2 regions of the Paenibacillus wynnii genome follow, and region 2 is predicted to be linked to the other one. Evidence: a T-box and tRNA genes for the amino acid it is inferred to sense, from the RefSeq annotation. Region 2 holds a T-box; the other holds one or more tRNA genes.

Region 1 (9,356 bases), 1.9 Mb from region 2:
GTCTATAGATTCTTACAACAATAAGCCTGGTGAATAGCGTGTTGAAATTAACTCCCAAAAATGTGTGATACCCTCTCCAAGCGTTACCCCATTTAATTAATCCGGTATTTCGTTCAGCCCAAGTCTCGACGATTAGAAGGGGAACGGAAAAATATATTGATTTATACAGGATTACTAGAATCTTATCTTTTTTAGCGATTTGATTATAGATAACATTAGCCAATGGATACAGTAGAGTATCAAATAAAATATGTATCCTGAAAATTTTTGGAAAAAGCCGTGTAGGATACGAAATGAGTTCATAATGTGTAAGAATTTTATCCATTATCACATTAGTAACTGCACTATATAGGTAAATAATCATCCATTTTTTTCGGGGGCGTTTGTTCATTACAAAAGGCAATAATGATATCGATACGACCAACAAGGCCTCCAAAAACCGAATTTCGCTTTTTTTACTAATCATCTCCAGAAGCCTCCTTCCTTTTCAGGATTAGTGTACTCCACTCGATATATTTTAATCCGTTAGTAAAGGAGACCTGAAGATAACACAACATAAGATGAATAATTTAACGGCTCTCTTGTGATACTAAGGAATGAGGAGGCGATTACAATGGAACAAGGAAATACACAGCAGAATCAACAAGAAGAGGTTGTTGCCGTAAGAAAAAACGGAGATGGCGATATCGTTGATTTGAAGTTAACTTCCGGAAAAGTTGTTGATTATAAAACCGCCCAGTCGATGGTAAAGAATAATGAAATTCAGAATTTAAACGTTTTTAAGGGTCGGGATAACGAAGAGCATCTTAGATCCAATGCGGATGGACGTAAAGACAACAATCTTGATAACTTGCCCAACTTTTAATTCTCGGAGTCATGTCTCGGGGATTTCAAACCATATCGGTACATCACTAAAAAGACAGAACAAAGGCTCAGCATTCGCTGAGCCTTTGTTCTAGTATATAAAACGCAAGTACCGTAGAGCAGCTTATTTAAGATCTTTTTGCATCCGTACATGAAGAATCCCTGCATCATAGAACGGCTCGGTAGAGATAACTTCATAGCCCAGCTTAGTATAGAACGGTTCTGCCTGGCATTGTCCATCCAATATCGAATTCTCCAGCCCCAACTCACGGGCCATCTCCTCTAGCGCCAGCAGAAGAACACGTCCATACCCCTTCGAGCGATAGTCCTTCAAGACAGCCACACGCTGCATTTTGGCAGCACCCGCTTTGTAATAAATCAATCTCCCCGTGGCGACGGCGATTCCCTCATCCATAAGAAGGATATGATGCGCATTACAGCCAACCACATCATACTCATCAATTTCCTCTTCAGCCGGTACTTGTTGTTCCTCTACGAATACCTTTGTGCGAATATCCAGCCCTATCTGAAGCTGCTCCTCTGTCGTAACACGTACAATTTCCGCTGCCATTACCTTAAACTCCTCTCTCTATATCCAAACGATAATTGACCTATTATACAGAATAATCTTTTTTCTGTATAGCCGTGTCCTCGACCAACATAAGAGAGGTTTCTTCAGCCCTACACGGAAATCCGACCTTAATCGGTGGAGTAGACATCTTCAGGTATGGACCGATCATATACATCCTGCATAACCGGAGTCAACGGTTCGTAACGGGTGTCTGTATGCAAACTTTCTTTCATAGACGGCATCTCTCTTAGTTCTGTATACACCGGGGCCTGCTCCTCTTTGGAACACCCTGCAAGCACCAACATCATAAATACATACGTTGCTAAGAACCATCCTGTTTTGTTCGGCAAAATTATTAACCCCTTTCGTCATCACCTGCTGCAACTTATCGTTAACAGCTTTGACGACTTGGGTCATTCTAAAACATTCGGATGTTTACAAATTACACGTTGCCTACAGTATGCACCAAATACATCATACCGGCTAAGAATCCAGCCAAGAGAAAATAAGCCGTGCCGTACTTCCAGCGTGCGTTGACAGGTACATCGTAGTATTTTTCATTATCAAAGACTGTAAGTTGTACCTCCAAATGCATTTTGAGATGCAAACCATTTTCCAATAACACCTTTTCCAAACCTATAACTTTGACTTTATGGATTAACCCTTGCACCGGAAGAGGCATTGTACCTTCAAACTTCAGGCCTTCCCATTGTGTTGTAACGTACTGCTGTTGATTCATATCACTATAAGTGCTGAAAGGCAGATCTCTTCGATGCTCGGGTCCCGGAATTAGATACCCCTCCGCCAGCAAAGGCTCCACTGGAATTAAAAATCCTCTCGTAATGGACTGCAGCCCACTCTTTTTGCGTCGCCGGATATACTTGTTAAACAGATCATAAGCAAATAGTGCCCAAATGATAAAGAACAAGATGGATTTTAAATAAATAATAACGACCAGACCGCCTACAAGTCCAACCAACCATAACCAGCGTGTAACCGCGATTGCAATACGGCCTCCGTCCAGCGGATGGATCGGCAGCAAATTAATTAAATTCAGAAAGAAACCAATATAAGCAAGTGAAAACAGCAACGGACTATCCATATAATAGGCTGCTCCAAAAACGGCTACTGCCCCCAATGTACCGAGCACAGGACCGCCAAAGGCAATATAAGCTTCCGTCTTGGCATCCAGCGGACGCTTTTTCATAGCAATTAAAGCACCGACGAAAGGTATAAACAGCGGAGCACTGACCGGAAGACCTTTCTGCTTGGCCGCAATGACGTGACCCAACTCATGAACAAGCAGGAGCAGTACAAATCCGGTAGCGAAACCCCACGGATAAATAAGAGCGTAAGCCCAAATCGAAACCATCATTGAAAGAAGAGGGCCGACAATCTTACTGAATTTAAGAATGGATAAAAGAGCCTTTCCTTTAACTAATAAAAAAGCAGCACCGCCGCCTAACCATTTTAGCGGGTTTAGATTATTTTTTTTCGATTCATTTTGCGGCAAGTTCTCTAACTCCTTCATCTTTAAATTTATCTATGAAATCCAAACAAAAACAGGAATCTCAAAACAAGTCTCCACCATTGGGTGCGATCTACCTCCACAGCGACTCCTCCAGTTCAAAGTTAATTGCAACTTTTATTTTAACATAACCACTTAGACTTTTCCTCTTCGGGGAAGGTGCGCGAACCCTGACTAAAATAAACAAGAGACCCCTCAGCAAATTTGCAGTCGAGGTCTCTTGTTTGGCTGAATATTAACGATTGAGCATATGAAAGACAGCCGTTGGACTTATCATCTATGGGGATGTTGATCGTTGTTTTTGAATTTAACAACTTCATCCAGATCCTTGATCATTTCTTTACGGCGATCATTCTTATCCTGCTGCATCTGCTGGGCCTGGTGGCTGTTCACTGGTTCTTGCTCCAGCTCTTTAACAGTATTGATTAAATTTTTATCCGGTATGTTGGTATGCTCCATGGTTTTGCCTCCCTCTATTCAATTTCAATTCCTGTTATATGTTCCTCATGAAGGTACCGAACTATACAAGCTGTCATCTATGATCAAGTATTATTTAAATTTTAAAATCGACAAAACACGACACTTTAATTTAATATACTACTATACGGCTCTGCAGCTTTACTTTCGGCATAAGCGCCCAAATGGAAGGGGACAATAGGAATGAACCTGTCGGAAGTTTTATTAACCTTAGTCGTTTATTTACTCCCTATGCTGTTCTTTTTCTATATGGGTCTTGATGTCCTGGTGCGTAATCCCAAAAAAACTGAACATAGGCTAGTTAGCCTGATTACCGGATGCTATTTCCTGCTATTCCTCGAAGAGTACATCCGATTCTTACTGCCTATTAGTTATAGTCCTCCATTAACTGCAATAATGTTTTCTAGTATAGGTATTATGCTTCCAGGACTTGGATTTCACTTCTTTGCCAAAATAACAAGGATGGACAAGCGCTTACCTAAGCTATTGAACCCGTATATTTTTTATGTCCATCTTCTGATCATTCCCATCAATTTAATCAGTAACAAAAATTACATATCGTCCCAAAAATTCATAACAGCCGGAGTTTGGAAATGGCCAGTCTTTAACTCTGCTTATTATGCGGGGCTGACCGTCAGCATTCTAATTAGCGCTCTAACCTTGTTCATTCTATTCAAAGCTAAGTCGAGTGCAGGCTCACCAGAATATAAAGCGATTTTTAATTTGATGATTGTAGGCACTATTCTGACCCTAGGTTGGACTGCTATATTCGGATACTTCCGATTTGGAGAAAAGATTCCCCCTTTCCCCTATTTATACGCAGGTATTATATGGTGCTTCCTTCTCCAGCTTGCCATGAAAAAATATGAGTTTCTGAACTTCAATAATCAAAGGTACGAGAAGCTGTTCAACCTCAACCCTGCAGCTATATTGCTTATTGAAATTTCGGGCATTATAAAGGAGGCCAATCCCAGCGCCAGATTAATGCTCAATCATATTGATCTGGATCATGCGGTACTGAACGCTTTAGCTAGTGCAGAGCTTAGTAACAGTCTGAAGAAAAGACAGGAAATTAAGGAGCTGGAGACATCCATTCAAAATGGGGACACATTTTTAGACGTTCTAATTGATGGTGATTATGTCTCTGTGGATAATCAGCCCCATGTCATTTTGATCATTCGAAATATAACCTTACAGAAGGAGAATCAGAAACAAATTGTTTTCCTCGCTTACCATGATCCATTGACCCTTCTTCCGAACCGGAGGTACTTCTACGAAAAGCTGGCTGAAGCTATCAATGAGGCTAAGTCGCTTGGTCATCATTTGGCAGTTATCCTTATCGATCTAGATGATTTCAAGGATACGAACGATAGATATGGGCATGAGGCAGGAGATGAGGTGCTGCGGCATACCGCACACTTGATCAAGGAGGTTGTAGGCCAAAAGGGCGTAGCGGCAAGATTAGGCGGAGATGAATTTGTATTTTTCCTAAGTCCCATTCCGTCTATTTCATATATACAGGTTACCCTCCAGCAGTTAGAAACAAAGTTCTTGCACACCGATCTACAATATAAGGATAAAAGCCTCACTGTTAAAATGAGTATGGGTTATAGCTTTTATCCAGATGATGGACAAGACGAAGATACTATTCTGAATAATGCAGATAAAGCCATGTATCGTGCCAAAAGAAATCGAAAGCAGCAGCTTCTGTAGAGGACAACTGCCCCTATGATTCCACCATCTCTCCTCCGCCAACATGAAGAATTTGCCCCGATACATAGGCAGAATCATCTGAGGCCAGGTATACATAAGCCGGTGCTAATTCAAAAGGCTGACCTGCCCGTTTCATCGGCACCTCTGTTCCAAAGGTCTTAACCTTTTCTGCCGGGAAGCTTGCCGGAATTAAGGGTGTCCAAATGGGGCCTGGGGCTACTCCATTCACTCGAATTTTCTGATCTACTAATGAAAGTGAAAGAACTCTAGTAAACGATACGATTGCCCCTTTCGTGGATGAGTAATCAATTAACGTTTTCTCTCCCCGATATGCGGTCACAGATGCCGTATTGATGATAGAACTGCCAGCCTTCATATGGGGCAGAGCCGCTTTAGTCATATAAAAATAGGATAGAACATTCGTCCGAAACGTCATATCCAATTGGGCACTTGTGATATCAAGAATACTCTGCTGAGGAAACTGGACGGCGTGATTATTCACAAGAACATCAATTCTCCCGAAGGCCTCCACTGCTTTTACAACAACGGACTTGCAGTTTTCCTCTTCCTTTAGATCCGTGGCCATGGTTAAGCATTTTCTTCCAAGTTGTTCGATTCGCTGTCTTGTCTCAGCAGCATCCTGATGCTCATCATAATAAACAATAACTATATCTGCCCCTTCTTTAGCGAAGGCGATCGCGACAGCACGGCCTATCCCGCTGTCCCCGCCTGTAATAAGAGCAACTTTGTTACTTAGCTTGCCGCTTCCTATATAACATGGATTCTCCGAGATGGGACGAGGAACCATTAAGTATTCAAAGCCCGGCTGCCTCCTCTGTTCTTGCGGGGGGAATGTAAGCGGAACGTTCTTGCATTGGACCTCCGAACTATAATACGGGTAAGACGGATACATGGCCGTTTCTCTCCTTCTCATTCAATTTCCAATAACGTTCAGGTAATTAAACAGATCGAGAAATCATATGCGGTTAGGCTAGGCCATTATGTACTTATGAAAGTGCATGACATACGGGGACTGACTAAAAAACAATTGCATTCAACATTATTCCTATGGTATTATAAATTTCGTTGCAGGACGGTAGCTCAGCGGGAGAGCACTATCTTGACAGGGTAGGGGTCATGGGTTCGAATCCCATCCGTCCTATATAGTACAGATCATGAAAGCCTTGATATTCAAGGCTTTTTTTGTTGGTACAAAACGTTGGAATTGTATGGTACAGCGTGACAAACGTTCCATTGATGTTATTTTGATGTGAAACTATTTGGCAAGCCCTAATAAAGAACTTGAAAATCCGCTAAAATCTCAATAAGAGATCAACGGATTTTGTTCTGACGGCTTACTAGAAAAATGGTTGAAGTTTCGAAAGCACTCGGATAGTCAGCAACTTAAAATGCTTGAAGTACAAAATCAAATCTTCAGAAAACTAGATGTAATTCCTCCAAAAGAATTAAAAAATCTTCCGGTCGATGGAGAACCAGAAGATCATTCGTAAGGCGAATTTATTTTCACATATTTTCTCACTATAAAATGGGCAATTATTAAGCTTACAAAGAAATATATCGGGAGCCCCAATACCTTAGGTCTTTGAACTAGAGGTATTAATCCGATAGTGAAAATTTGAACCATCCAACAAACGCCTAAGGCAATCAAATAAGAACCAAAACATGATAAAACATGAAGAATTTTTCTTAATAAAGGGCTTAATTTATGAACTTCATTCTCCATGTTTTTCACTCCTTTTTTCTAATCTGTGCCTTCAACACGTATTATACAGAGAAATTTGGTAAAAAGAAACAGCGATCTTATGCGCGTTAACTAGCATTATTTCAGTTGACGCACGTACTCTTCTTCTGCTTGCTTTTTTGCCCATTGCATAACTTCTGACCATATCACCCGGATCTGCCGCTCTCCAAAATTGTAAGAAGGAAAGCCGGTTTGTTTCCTCATCTCATACGCTTTACGCTCACTAATCTGCATGCGCTCTGCCATTTGTGGGATCGTCATTAAGTCTCCATGCTGGTATGATGCGATTTCTGCGAGTACCTGCTTCTTAATCTCCAGTTTCATTAATTCAATGGCCTGGACAAACAACTCGAAGGCCTCTTCCTGGATCAAAGTTAAACCTCCTCTCACAACGGATCTAACCTTCCGATTCAGAAGGTCCGAAAACGCAATATTCCGTTCTCAGACTTGTCATCGTTTCGGCCAATAGTTCCGCTCTTCCTCTTCTCGCTTCCACCGATCAAGGCTGACCGAGCTGAACAAGTATCGGGGATTCTTACTTCCATCTGCACCAACGGTCCGATGCTACGGACAACCGTTCCAATATCCGCTTTTCTGCTTCTGCAACATGCTCGGCTACGATATCAGCAATTGCCTTTTCGATTGACATCACTCTTACACCTCGCTTTCTCATGTATCGCCCAATCATCCGATTCAGGCAGCGCAAGCATTTCGAATATTTTCCCAACCTGCAAAGTTGGCGACATCGCCAGGTTTCCGAATTGTTCGTAGGCGTGAATGAATTTTTGAGCCGTGCTGTGATCGATGTCGATGGATGAAAGCCAGACCATCCATTCTCCATGAGCAAGATCATTTTTCTTAACGTGTTTGAGCCTTTTACCGATTTCAAAAATCGATTGCCCAGCGATCTGCTTAAAGCTATTAATCTCAGCCGTGATGACCTTCAAATCAGATGAAAGAGTTAGCTCATTCATGTACGCTCCCCTTAAGATGAGAATTAATCCAGATGCCGTATGGCGAAGGACTATCATCTGACTCCCCAGGAACGCCTGCGCAAAGAATGGTTTGTGTAGCGGATTGATGAAAACAGAACATGTATGCTTCATCCAGTTCAAGACTTACTGATCCGATTTTAAATGCGATGCAGATCTGATCGTCCGAAATAGACGCAAGATCTGGATTGCTTACGGTTCCGTTCCAATAAGCAAAGATTTCAGAACTGCGGGAGATTTCGACCGAGCATTCAGCATTTAAAATGTGAATCTCCCGCAGCAGATCACGAAAATGTTCAGGTGTGCATTCATCGAGAATTATGGAAGAATTGTTCATTCGGTTGCTCCTTTCGATGGGAAAATCTGCCCTTCGCGTTTGGTTTTTTCCCACCAACAAAGGAAGTCTTCCCTGTCCGCTAGTACAGACTTCGGGCCAACTTTAAAGCTTGGAATGCCACCAATGTCAGGATTTGTGCTCATTAAAACGTATACCTTTCGCTTGGATAAGCTAGTAAATTCGGAAATTTGCTTAGCGGTTAGATGGGGTGGAAGGTACATTTTTTTTACCATCATTTTTTTCACCTCGCTGTTGTGCGATTATCTAACTAACTCATCAACGGTACAGACAAGCTCATTCCCTGACATTTAGCCATTGGTATTGATGATCAATCTCGTGACAGTGACGGCAAGCCAAATGGCGTGTATGGATCGGCTGTGATGTCGACCTTGGCAGCACGCTTATCCTGAGCCCCTTTGATAGCTTGCTGAATACTAGGTTTTCTGAGGTTTTCATAAACTTTGTGTTCAGCTGTCTTGGTACGAACTTTCAATGAAGAAATCACTCAACCGAAAATTCGGTTCAGTTAGCAATGCCTTAATGTAGCCATCAATTTTAGCTAATAGATGACCATGTCTTACGTCTGTCATTTCTGCAACATCGCGGCTGTCAACGAGCAATTGTCCGTTTTGATTTAAAATCGTTAATTGGTTCACTTGACTACCTCCTTTTTAGATATCCAGCGATTTAATGAATTTTGTTGAAAGAAAATTTGACCTCTCTGCCAAAAATGGGGTAGCCCATCTTCTTTGATCATTCTGCGTACGGTTTTGTCAGAAACTTTTAAGTATCGGCAAGCTTCGGAAATATCGAAGATGTTCGAATAGAGCTGCCGTTCAATTTCAGGCTGCAGCACGGCCAATAGTTCCTCACGAAGTTCCTGCTTAATATCAGCGCGAATGGCTTCGAGCAAATCCACCGTTTTGTAATCCATTACATCACTCCGTATTTATACTTCTCCCACTCACTTTTTTTAGGGTAGCCAGAAACTCTATCGCTATTCGCCTAAACAAGCGCACTTACATAAGTTGAATACTAACATTCACTAACAACCCTATAGTAGGTTCAAGGATTAGATTCTCCGTTTTCTTTTTGGGCTGCGGAAACTGCAG
Region 2 (9,356 bases):
GTAAATGATGTCGTAGCCCGTAACAAGTACATTATTCGGATAAAAACGTTCGAAGTCCTTGCTGCTCTCGTCCGGCCAGCCAAGGGTTGAAAACGGCCAAAGCGCCGAGCTGAACCACGTATCCAGTACATCCTCGTCCTGCTTCAAATCATCCAGACCGCTGATTCTCCGTGCTTCCTCTTCATCATGGGCAACTACAAGCTCACCCGTAGATTCTGAGTACCAAGCAGGGATTCGGTGGCCCCACCACAGCTGGCGGGAAATACACCAGTCGCGTACATTCTCAATCCAATTCAAGTAGATTTTCTCAAAGCGATCCGGAACAAAATTAACGCCTTTACCATCCTTCTGAGCATCGATTGCCACTTCAGCCAACGGCTTCATTTTTACGAACCATTGTGTTGACAGATAAGGCTCAACAACAGCACCTGAGCGTTCGCTATGACCTACCTGATGTACATGATCTTCAATAGAGATCAGAACACCCTGCTCTTTAAGATCAGCCGTGATGGCTTTACGGCATTCACTGCGGTCTTGGCCTTGGTAAGGTCCCGCTTCCTCATTCATCGTACCGCTCTCATCCATCACATTGATCTGTGGAAGGTTATGCCGAAGGCCCATTTCAAAGTCATTTGGATCATGAGCCGGTGTAATCTTAACGGCGCCGCTGCCAAATTCCTTATCTACATAATCATCGGCAATAATCGGAATTTCACGGCCGATAATAGGCAGGATCAAAGTTTTGCCGATCAGATCCTTGTAGCGGTCGTCCTCCGGATGTACAGCTACTGCGGTATCACCCAGCATGGTCTCCGGACGTGTTGTTGCTACGGTAATATAGCCGCTTCCGTCTTTCAGCGGGTAACGAAGGTGATACAAGTGTCCGTTAACTTCTTTATATTCAACCTCAATATCAGACAATGCCGTACGGGCAGCAGGGTCCCAGTTAATAATGCGTTTGCCGCGGTAAATCAGGCCTTTTTTATAGAGCTTCACGAACACCTCGCGTACCGCTTTGGACAAGCCATCATCAAGGGTAAAACGCTCGCGTGAGTAGTCCAGTGAAAGGCCCATCTTGGCCCACTGCTCATGGATGGTTTCTGCGTATTGTTCCTTCCATTCCCACACCTGGTCCAGGAATTTCTCACGTCCCAGATCATGCCGGGATATGCCCTGTTGGCGTAGCTTCTGCTCTACCTTTGTTTGTGTGGCGATACCCGCATGGTCTGTTCCCGGCAGCCATAAGGTATCAAAGCCCTGCATCCGCTTCGTACGAATCAGGATATCCTGTAAAGTGAAATCCAGCGCATGTCCGATGTGGAGCATTCCGGTTACATTTGGAGGCGGGATTACAATACTGTAAGGCTGTGCATCCGGTCGCTGGCCCGCACGGAAGTATCCGCCCTCGGTCCAATACGAATACCACTTCTGTTCCGCCGCTTTAGGGTCGTATGTAGTCGGCATATCACTTTTCGACTCATTGGCTACGGTTTGATCTTCCGTCGTATCTTGCAGGTTCGGCAATTCTGCCGAGGTTAAGTTGTCTTGGTCAGCCATTCTCTGATACCTCCGTCACTTTCTCATATTTCGTGGAAAAAGATACTCTAAAAAACACAAAAAGGCCCTCGTCTCAAAGGACGAAAGGCCATTCTTTCGCGGTACCACCTTTGTTTCGCGCCAATAAAGAATAAAACTCCGCTCATGGTTCCTTAAGGTTCCAGCGGCATAGCGCGACACTCATGCAGGGTAACGGCTGCGACCGGCCATATCCTACCCTGTCATTCATGAATAGGATGACAGATTCAGACAGGCGACTCCAGGGCGACTTCGGCTGACATGCATCCTGCGGAATTTCACAGCTACTAATAATTCCGCTCTCTGAAGGGCTGACTGCCTACTCTTCCCATTCCCAGTCTTTGACTAGTATTGCTTACTCCATAATACCTTTAGAGTCAAGCTTAAGTCAACCTGGGTACGAATCCATTAAGGAATATACAAGACTTGACCTTCCTCCACGTTTTGACCCGATAACCGATTATACATGATCAGCTCCCGTGCGCTTAGCTGATACTTATCGGCAATCGTGTCGAGTGTTTCCTCCCGCTGGACAATACAGAGACGGACCTTACGGAACAGATTTGCGCTTTCTTGGCCGCCGATAAATCTGTTTTTCCATTCCTTGTCATTTCCGGAATCCGGAGAGGCTACCGCTGCGGCAGTAGTCACTTCCTCGACATGAAGATTTTCCTGGATCTTACGGTCGCGGCTGGAGTTCAAGAGCGTTGAGAAAGTAATCGGTTCCTTGTCTTCCGCCTTCGGTTCCTTCTTGCTTCCCAAGGCTATTTTGAGATCTGCTTTTTCTTCCGGAACCGGAACAGGAACAGGAATTGATTCGGCTGCCTCTATAAAGTCATTTTCCGCTATAGGAGTGAAGTCGGATGCATCTTCTACTTGGGAAGGAGCCTCATGATGAACATTCTCCTCCATAGAGATATTGTCCGCTTCATAGACATCTATAGTAGCTACCTCAACTTCATCTGCAACGGTACTGTCCTTACGTTCATTGAAGGATGCACCTAGATTCCAGGCTTCTGTCTTTTTCCAGTAATCTCTTATATTCGGCTGTATTCCGCTTGGGTCCTCATTTAAACTGTGCGTATGAACAATGAGTTCATTTTCTCTGCTCTGTTCCGGGATAACGGGAGTCGTCGTCACCTGAAGGTCAACAGCTTCTACACTAGGATTATGGTCTTCGACAGGTTCATCAAAGGTCCCCTCACCAAACGTCCAGAGAGAATTCTCATACAGGGCATCACCCTCGCGTTCATGAGTATCTATAGGTTCGGCAGCAACGCGTTCCCCATCTTCCGGAGTATAAGCAACTGTGTATTCCTCCTGCTGCCATACAGGTACAGCTTCTGTACCGCCGATCCCGCGTAGCGAAAGTACACCTGTTATATTCACACTGCGCATCGTAAGGAGATCAATATCGAAATTCTCAATTTCCACCCCTATGTCTTCAAGCGAGCTGACCCGGGTCAGCGGAACCGTAATCTCAACAGGAATGGCGTGTTCAAGCCTCTCTATCCTATCTTCTTCACTCCGGTAAAGGCCCGTCAGCAGCAGCTGTCCATACAGCTCTGCCCGGTCCTCCCGCTGAATTACCTGGATTTCCGGGAGAAGTTCAACCTCTTCCAGTTCAGCGATTCCCGGAAGCTCTTCCGACAGATGAATGCGTTCATAAATATCAAACCGCAAGCCGTGGGACTGGTCAAACACGGGAAATGTCCTCCTTCTTGGCATAATCTAACCCTGAGACAAGCCCAGAGCATGAGCCCAAACTATTACTCCACTCATGTATATGCATAAAAAAGGGACACATGACAAATTTGACTCCAGTTATCACAACGATGGTGATTTAAGCTCCACGGTGCGGAAGAGATGAGGTTAAGCGTTATGGAGTGCCTTTACCCCAAGCGCCAGTGCACCGCAGAGTCCCGCGTTATCCCCTAATCCTGGAGGGACAATATAATGATCGATATCAGAAATAATCTCTTTAGCACCCACATACCCGTTCAAATTCCTTCTGACTTCTTCACGGACATACGGGAATAACTGGATTTGTTTCATAACACCTCCACCCAGGATAATTTTTTTCGGCGAGACCGTCAAAATCATACCTGTTACTGCCTGTGCAATATAAAAAGCTTCAATTGCCCATGCCTGATGGTCTCTGGGAAGCTCGTATCCTTTGGCCTTCCATCGTGCTTCCAGTGCGGGTCCCGCAGCCATACCTTCTAAGCAATCGCCATGATAGGGGCAAACTCCAGCGAAATGATCGTCCGGATGCCGTCTTGTCAAGACATGACCGCCTTCAGGATGCATGAGTCCATGAATTAATTTACCTTCCGCATAGACGCCAACGCCGACTCCAGTCCCAATGGTATAGTATACGCAGCTATCCAGTCCTTTGGCCGCTCCCCAAGTAGCTTCACCAAGAGCTGCTGCATTAACGTCCGTATCCCATTCGAAGGGTACAGGAAATAAGTTCTTAAGCGTCCCTACAAAATCAAACCCTGCCCAACCTGGCTTCGGTGTCGTTGTCACATATCCGTAATTGGGACTAGAACGATCTATATCTATAGGTCCAAAAGCTCCAATGCCGATACTATCCACTTTTTTGGCTTGAAAATAAGCAATGACCTTTTCCAAGGTCGGTTCAGGCTGTTCTGTTGGAAAATGAATACGATCCATAATTTCTCCGTGTTCATTTCCGATTCCGCAGACGAATTTAGTACCGCCCGCTTCAATAGCACCAATACGCATTCTCAGTTCCACCTCTCTTAAAAAAACCTCCACTATGTAACAGCTGGAGGTGTTCTCATCTCTTATATTTAGCCTGATATTGCAGCCAGCGAATAAATGGACTTCAACGGGTGAAGCGAGAGTGATACTACCTTGGCTTCTCCCCCTTTTGCATACATCTCCATACCTGTACTAGATGGGTCCGGAAAAATTTGATCTGTGATCACGATCTCTCCATCCATAGCAAACACTTCTATAGAAGAATGATCTACAAAGACATGAAGTTTTAAGTGTCCATTCTTAGTGTCCATCTGTACCCCATGCTTACATGGGAACGCCTCGTGGAACCCGGATTCTCCCGAATGGGTGCGGTCAACAAACAAAGTCTGAGATATAGTGTTATAACCGACAATCGTTACCTCATGCGATGATTTCCGAAGCTTGAAGCCCACTTCTTCCGCATCACCCAAATCGATCTCACATTCAATCTCATAGTACTCATAGTCAAGGCCGGATAGTAGATTTTGACCTGAACAGATGGTTGCATCATTCCAGCTTAACCCTTCCATCCGCAGCATCCGCAGCTCGGAAATCGGCTCCTGCACCAATCTGACCCCAGCTGTTCCGGTCTTCAAATGAAGTGTGCGGGGCAGCGTCATCGCACTTCTCCAACTTATAGTCGGAGTGAGATTTGCATATTTCCAGTTGCTCATCCAGCCTATAAACAGCTTGCTATTATCCGTTGCTTGAACATCCGACCAAGTCACACCCGCATAATTATCTCGCCCATGATCCAGCCATATTACAGTATCAGGGGATGCTTCATTTATGAACACACTGCCATCAAAGCTTCCAATAAAATATTGGGTTCTCGACCCTTCCGCGAACTGCGGATCATCACCGATACTAACAATCAGAACCCATTGGGTCTGGTCCACACTGCCGTCCACTGGAAGCTCAATCAAATCAGGACATTCCCATACCCCATCATGAGAGCCTTCCACAGCGCCAAATTCACTTTGAAATGTCCATTCTATTAAATTGGGAGACGTATAAAAATGAACACGATCACCCGCCGCAAGCACCATAACCCATTCTTTCTTAGAAGCATACCAGAATACTTTGGGGTCACGGAAATCAGTAATTTGCTCATTGCTAAGCACAGGGTTCCCCCCATATACCGTCCATGTTCTGCCTTTGTCTTGACTGTAGGCTAGACTTTGCCGCTGTCTTGGACGCCCCGTCTCCGGATACGCATCAGCATGCGTAAAGATAGCTACTAGACCCGGCTTCCCACCAAAAAATCCACTGGTATCCTCCCAATCTACTACTGCGCTTCCTGAGAAAATCTGGCCGTTCTCGTCGGGTTCCAATGCAATCGGGCGATGCTCCCAGTGAACCAAGTCCGTACTGATGGCATGCCCCCAGTGCATGGGTCCCCAAGTGGTGCCTTCCGGATGATGTTGATAGAACAAGTGATATTCACCTTCAAAATATACCATTCCATTTGGATCATTCATCCATTTCTCCGGTGGCGTAAAGTGAAACTGCGCCCGGTATTTCTCTCTACTAGTATGATCTATCATCTCTGTCACTCCCATGAAATAGTAACGCCGAAGAATGATCCAATATTGGAGCATCCTCCGGCGATTGAATGATTACCCTTTATTCGCTAGCTGCATTTCTCTCATAGCCATCTTGTTTGATTTTCAGCCATTCCTGTAAACCAAGACGATCTAATTCTTTGAGATAAGCAGCCCAATCTTGCTCTACGTTCCCGTTCTCGGTCCATTCCGCACGCTTCATTAATACATACGGAAACAAATCAGCTTCGATGGCGGAGATCCGGTCCAAATCTTCCAAAGAGAAGAATACTCGTGGGTAAATATTGCTAGCTTTCATATCCGGTACATAGGTAGTCTTTAGGATATCCAATCTCCAAGCTGCATCATCAGGCATTGTTGTTACCTTGCCATAATAAGTATCCAGAATCGCGAGCGGACCCCCAACGCTGGTCTTCGATCTCAATTCACCCGGGGCCGTTCCTTCCAATGGCAAATGCTTCAGCATGTTAGCCGCTTCATCGAATTCAAAGATATTTTGCTGTGCATCATCCCCGTACGTTCCCCAGTTATTTTGTACCGATTGAAGCGGATCGTAGAGTTGATCCATCCATTTAGCAGTAGCTTCGAGATTTTTGTTATCTTTAGTTACAACCATTCTTCCTCTGTCAAAACCCATTCCGTTCGATCTGACAACATTTTTCGTCCCGTCCGGTCCGGCAAGTGCAGGCATTGGTTCATAGGTATCATTCATTCCCGATACGTTTGCTTTATCCCAAGTGAAGTAGAGCCCATATAGATTCTCTTTACCTTTGGCAATAAAAGTGTTCCAGTCCTGAGTGATGTACTCAACATCGATTAACCCTTCTTTGTACAATTCGTTAAAATATTTAACGCCCTCTTTATATCCATCTTGGGAAGCTGCAAACGAAACTTTGCCATCATCACTTACAAGCGTCAAATCCCAGTTCATCCCCGGTCCAAAGGAGCCAAATAGGAATCCAATGTCTTCGTTGCCGCCGTTAGCATTAATGAACGAAACCGGAATCTCATCCGCTTTACCGTTACCATTTGGATCTTGGGTCTTGAAGGCAATCAATACTTTCTTCAATTCTTCCGTTGTGGTTGGCATTTCAAGATTAAGCTTCTTGAGCCATTCCACATTGATCCAAGGGATGTTGTTAACAGAGTGGATACTTTCTTTACCTGCACCCAGCTCTTCAATCCAAGGTAGCGAATAAATATGTCCATCTGGAGCTGTAATCATCGCTTTATATTGAGGCACCTGCTCAAGCACCTTTTTGAAATTCGGCATTTGATTCTCAACAATATCATCCAACGGTATGATCGTGCCGTCTTTAGCCAGCTTCAAAAGATCATAATCCGTTAATCCTGCGTCAAAGATGGCATCGGGAAGTTCTCCCGTAGCAAGTGCCAGGTTTCTTTTCTCGGCGAATATGTCATTGGTATAATTAGTCCAGTCAATGTGTATTCCAGTTGTCTCCTCCAAGCGCTTAAATACCAGCTTTTCATTGGGATCGGCGGGTGCCAGAACGTTGCTTTGGGTCATAAACTTCAGACTTGGTTTAGAATCGGAGCTCTTGTTAGAACCATTGTTCGTTGCAGTCGAATCATTGGCACCGTTATTACCACCGCAACCAGATACCGCCAATATTGCCCCTAAAGAAAGAATTGCTGCTGTTTTTTTATACCCTTTCAAAATAACCCCTCCTTGATTTATAAATCTATAATGATGGTTGGGTCACGATTTAAGCGAACCTACCATGACACCCTTTTCGAAATACTTTTGGAAGAACGGATACATCACAATCAAAGGCAGACTGGAAATAACTATTGAGGCGTATTTGATAATTTCAGATAATCGCTTCATTTCAGCCATAGCCGTCCGATCTGTAATCATCCCCGGGTCGATCTGATTCTGAACCAGTATAGATCTGAGCACCAGTTGCAGAGGATACAACTTCACATTATCCAAATAAATCATCGCGTCAAAATAGGAGTTCCATTGGCCCACGAAAGCGTACAAGGCCAGAACGAATATGATGGGTTTGGACAGCGGCAGCACGATCCGGAAGAAGATTAACATCTCCGATGCACCGTCTACTTTTGCGGCCTCGTTCAATTCCCTAGGAATTCCTTTAAAGAAGGTTCTCGCCAAAATAATATTCCATACACTCACCGCTCCGGGGACTATAATTGCCCATACCGTGTTGAGCATGCCCAGTTGCTTGATGACCAGAAAGGTAGGTATCAACCCCCCACCAAAAAACATAGTGAAGACAAATACAGTCATAAAGAATTTCTTCCCAACAAACTCATCCACGGAGAGCGAATAGCCTGCGAAGATCGAGACAGCCACGGTAAGAAATGCGAAAGCCGATGAGTAAAAAACAGCATTCACAAATCCGCGAAGCATCGCCTCATTCGAAAGGATCAGCTTGTATCCCTCAAGGCTGTAGTCCGAAAGATTGAACGAAATCCCTTTATTCAATAGAGCCGTCGGTTCCATGAACGATGCAATTACGACATAAACGAGAGGAACTAAGATAACTAACACGGCGAGATATAACAGTACATAGTTGATCGTTAACACGACCTTGTCCATACGGGTAGGCTTAATATTCATTGTGCGACTCCTTTCTTCTAATAAAGGCCTTCTCCTTCGTTCAATTTCTTAACGACGAAATTCACAAAGACCAGCAAGATAATATTGATGATGGAATTGAATAGACCAATAGCGGCAGAGTAGGAATAATCTCCTGCTTTCAACCCCACTTTGTATACGTAAGTAGGTAAAATTTCAGAGGTTGGTAAGTTCATGGCTGTCTGCATCAGGAATGCTTTTTCAAATCCAATCGCCATAATCCCGCCCGCAGAAAGGATAAATACAATAGCCATAACTGGTTTAATGGTCGGCAAATCAATATGCCATATTCTTTTCAGCAGGTTAGCTCCGTCTATGGTTGCAGCGTTGTGCAGCTCAGGGTCAACACCGGCTAATGCCGCGACATAGATAATCGATGCCCAGCCTGCTCCCTGCCAAATCCCCGATAATACGTAAATTGACCTGAAATAATCCGGGTCTGACATAAATACGATCGGATGTCCTGTGGCCCACGTAATGATTTGATTCACTGGCCCTATGGGGGACAAGAAGACAAAAGCCATACCCACAATAACAACAACCGATATAAAGTTCGGAGCGTAGAGGATCAACTGAACGTTTTTCTTAACGCCCTCTCTGCGCACCTGATTCAACATCAATGCGAGCAATATCGGAATTGGGAACCCAAGAAGGAGTCCGTAGGCACTTAATTTCAACGTGTTCATAAAAATGAGTTCAAAGTTAGGAGCATTCAAAAACTTCTCGAAATACTTAAATCCTACCCAATCACTTCCCAGTATCCCCTTGCTGTAACTAAAATCCTTAAAAGCGATGATTACACCGTACATAGGTACGTATTTGAA

The links. A T-box is a leader RNA that pairs with one kind of tRNA and senses whether it is charged. The one in region 2 lies ahead of PWYN_RS26730 (valine--tRNA ligase), so its partner is inferred to be a tRNA-Val.
Region 1: it has a tRNA-Val gene. The T-box ahead of PWYN_RS26730 (valine--tRNA ligase) is inferred to sense a tRNA for this amino acid. The anticodon was not compared.

The regions. Positions count from the first base shown of each region.
Region 1 covers NZ_JQCR01000003.1:526,340-535,695, reverse strand. The annotation lists gene PWYN_RS30695 (CBO0543 family protein) at 1-391, opposite strand, end outside; gene PWYN_RS17700 (DUF3892 domain-containing protein) at 614-865, shown strand; gene PWYN_RS17695 (GNAT family N-acetyltransferase) at 989-1,435, opposite strand; gene PWYN_RS17690 (hypothetical protein) at 1,564-1,785, opposite strand; gene PWYN_RS17685 (site-2 protease family protein) at 1,878-2,966, opposite strand; gene PWYN_RS17680 (hypothetical protein) at 3,237-3,422, opposite strand; gene PWYN_RS17675 (sensor domain-containing diguanylate cyclase) at 3,624-5,153, shown strand; gene PWYN_RS17670 (SDR family oxidoreductase) at 5,167-6,066, opposite strand; tRNA gene PWYN_RS17665 (tRNA-Val) at 6,244-6,315, shown strand; gene PWYN_RS17660 (hypothetical protein) at 6,655-6,897, opposite strand; gene PWYN_RS30060 (helix-turn-helix transcriptional regulator) at 6,994-7,287, opposite strand; gene PWYN_RS17650 (DUF3102 domain-containing protein) at 7,539-7,889, opposite strand; gene PWYN_RS17645 (hypothetical protein) at 7,882-8,244, opposite strand; gene PWYN_RS29785 (MerR family transcriptional regulator) at 8,241-8,480, opposite strand; gene PWYN_RS29640 (Rha family transcriptional regulator) at 8,712-8,900, opposite strand; gene PWYN_RS17630 (helix-turn-helix domain-containing protein) at 8,897-9,178, opposite strand; gene PWYN_RS17625 (hypothetical protein) at 9,310-9,356, opposite strand, start outside.
Region 2 covers NZ_JQCR01000003.1:2,436,498-2,445,853, forward strand. The annotation lists gene PWYN_RS26730 (valine--tRNA ligase) at 1-1,464, opposite strand, end outside; T-box leader at 1,631-1,920, opposite strand; gene PWYN_RS26735 (LysM peptidoglycan-binding domain-containing protein) at 1,984-3,279, opposite strand; gene PWYN_RS26740 (ROK family protein) at 3,448-4,326, opposite strand; gene PWYN_RS26745 (glycoside hydrolase family 32 protein) at 4,395-5,891, opposite strand; gene PWYN_RS26750 (ABC transporter substrate-binding protein) at 5,971-7,587, opposite strand; gene PWYN_RS26755 (carbohydrate ABC transporter permease) at 7,630-8,514, opposite strand; gene PWYN_RS26760 (ABC transporter permease) at 8,532-9,356, opposite strand, start outside.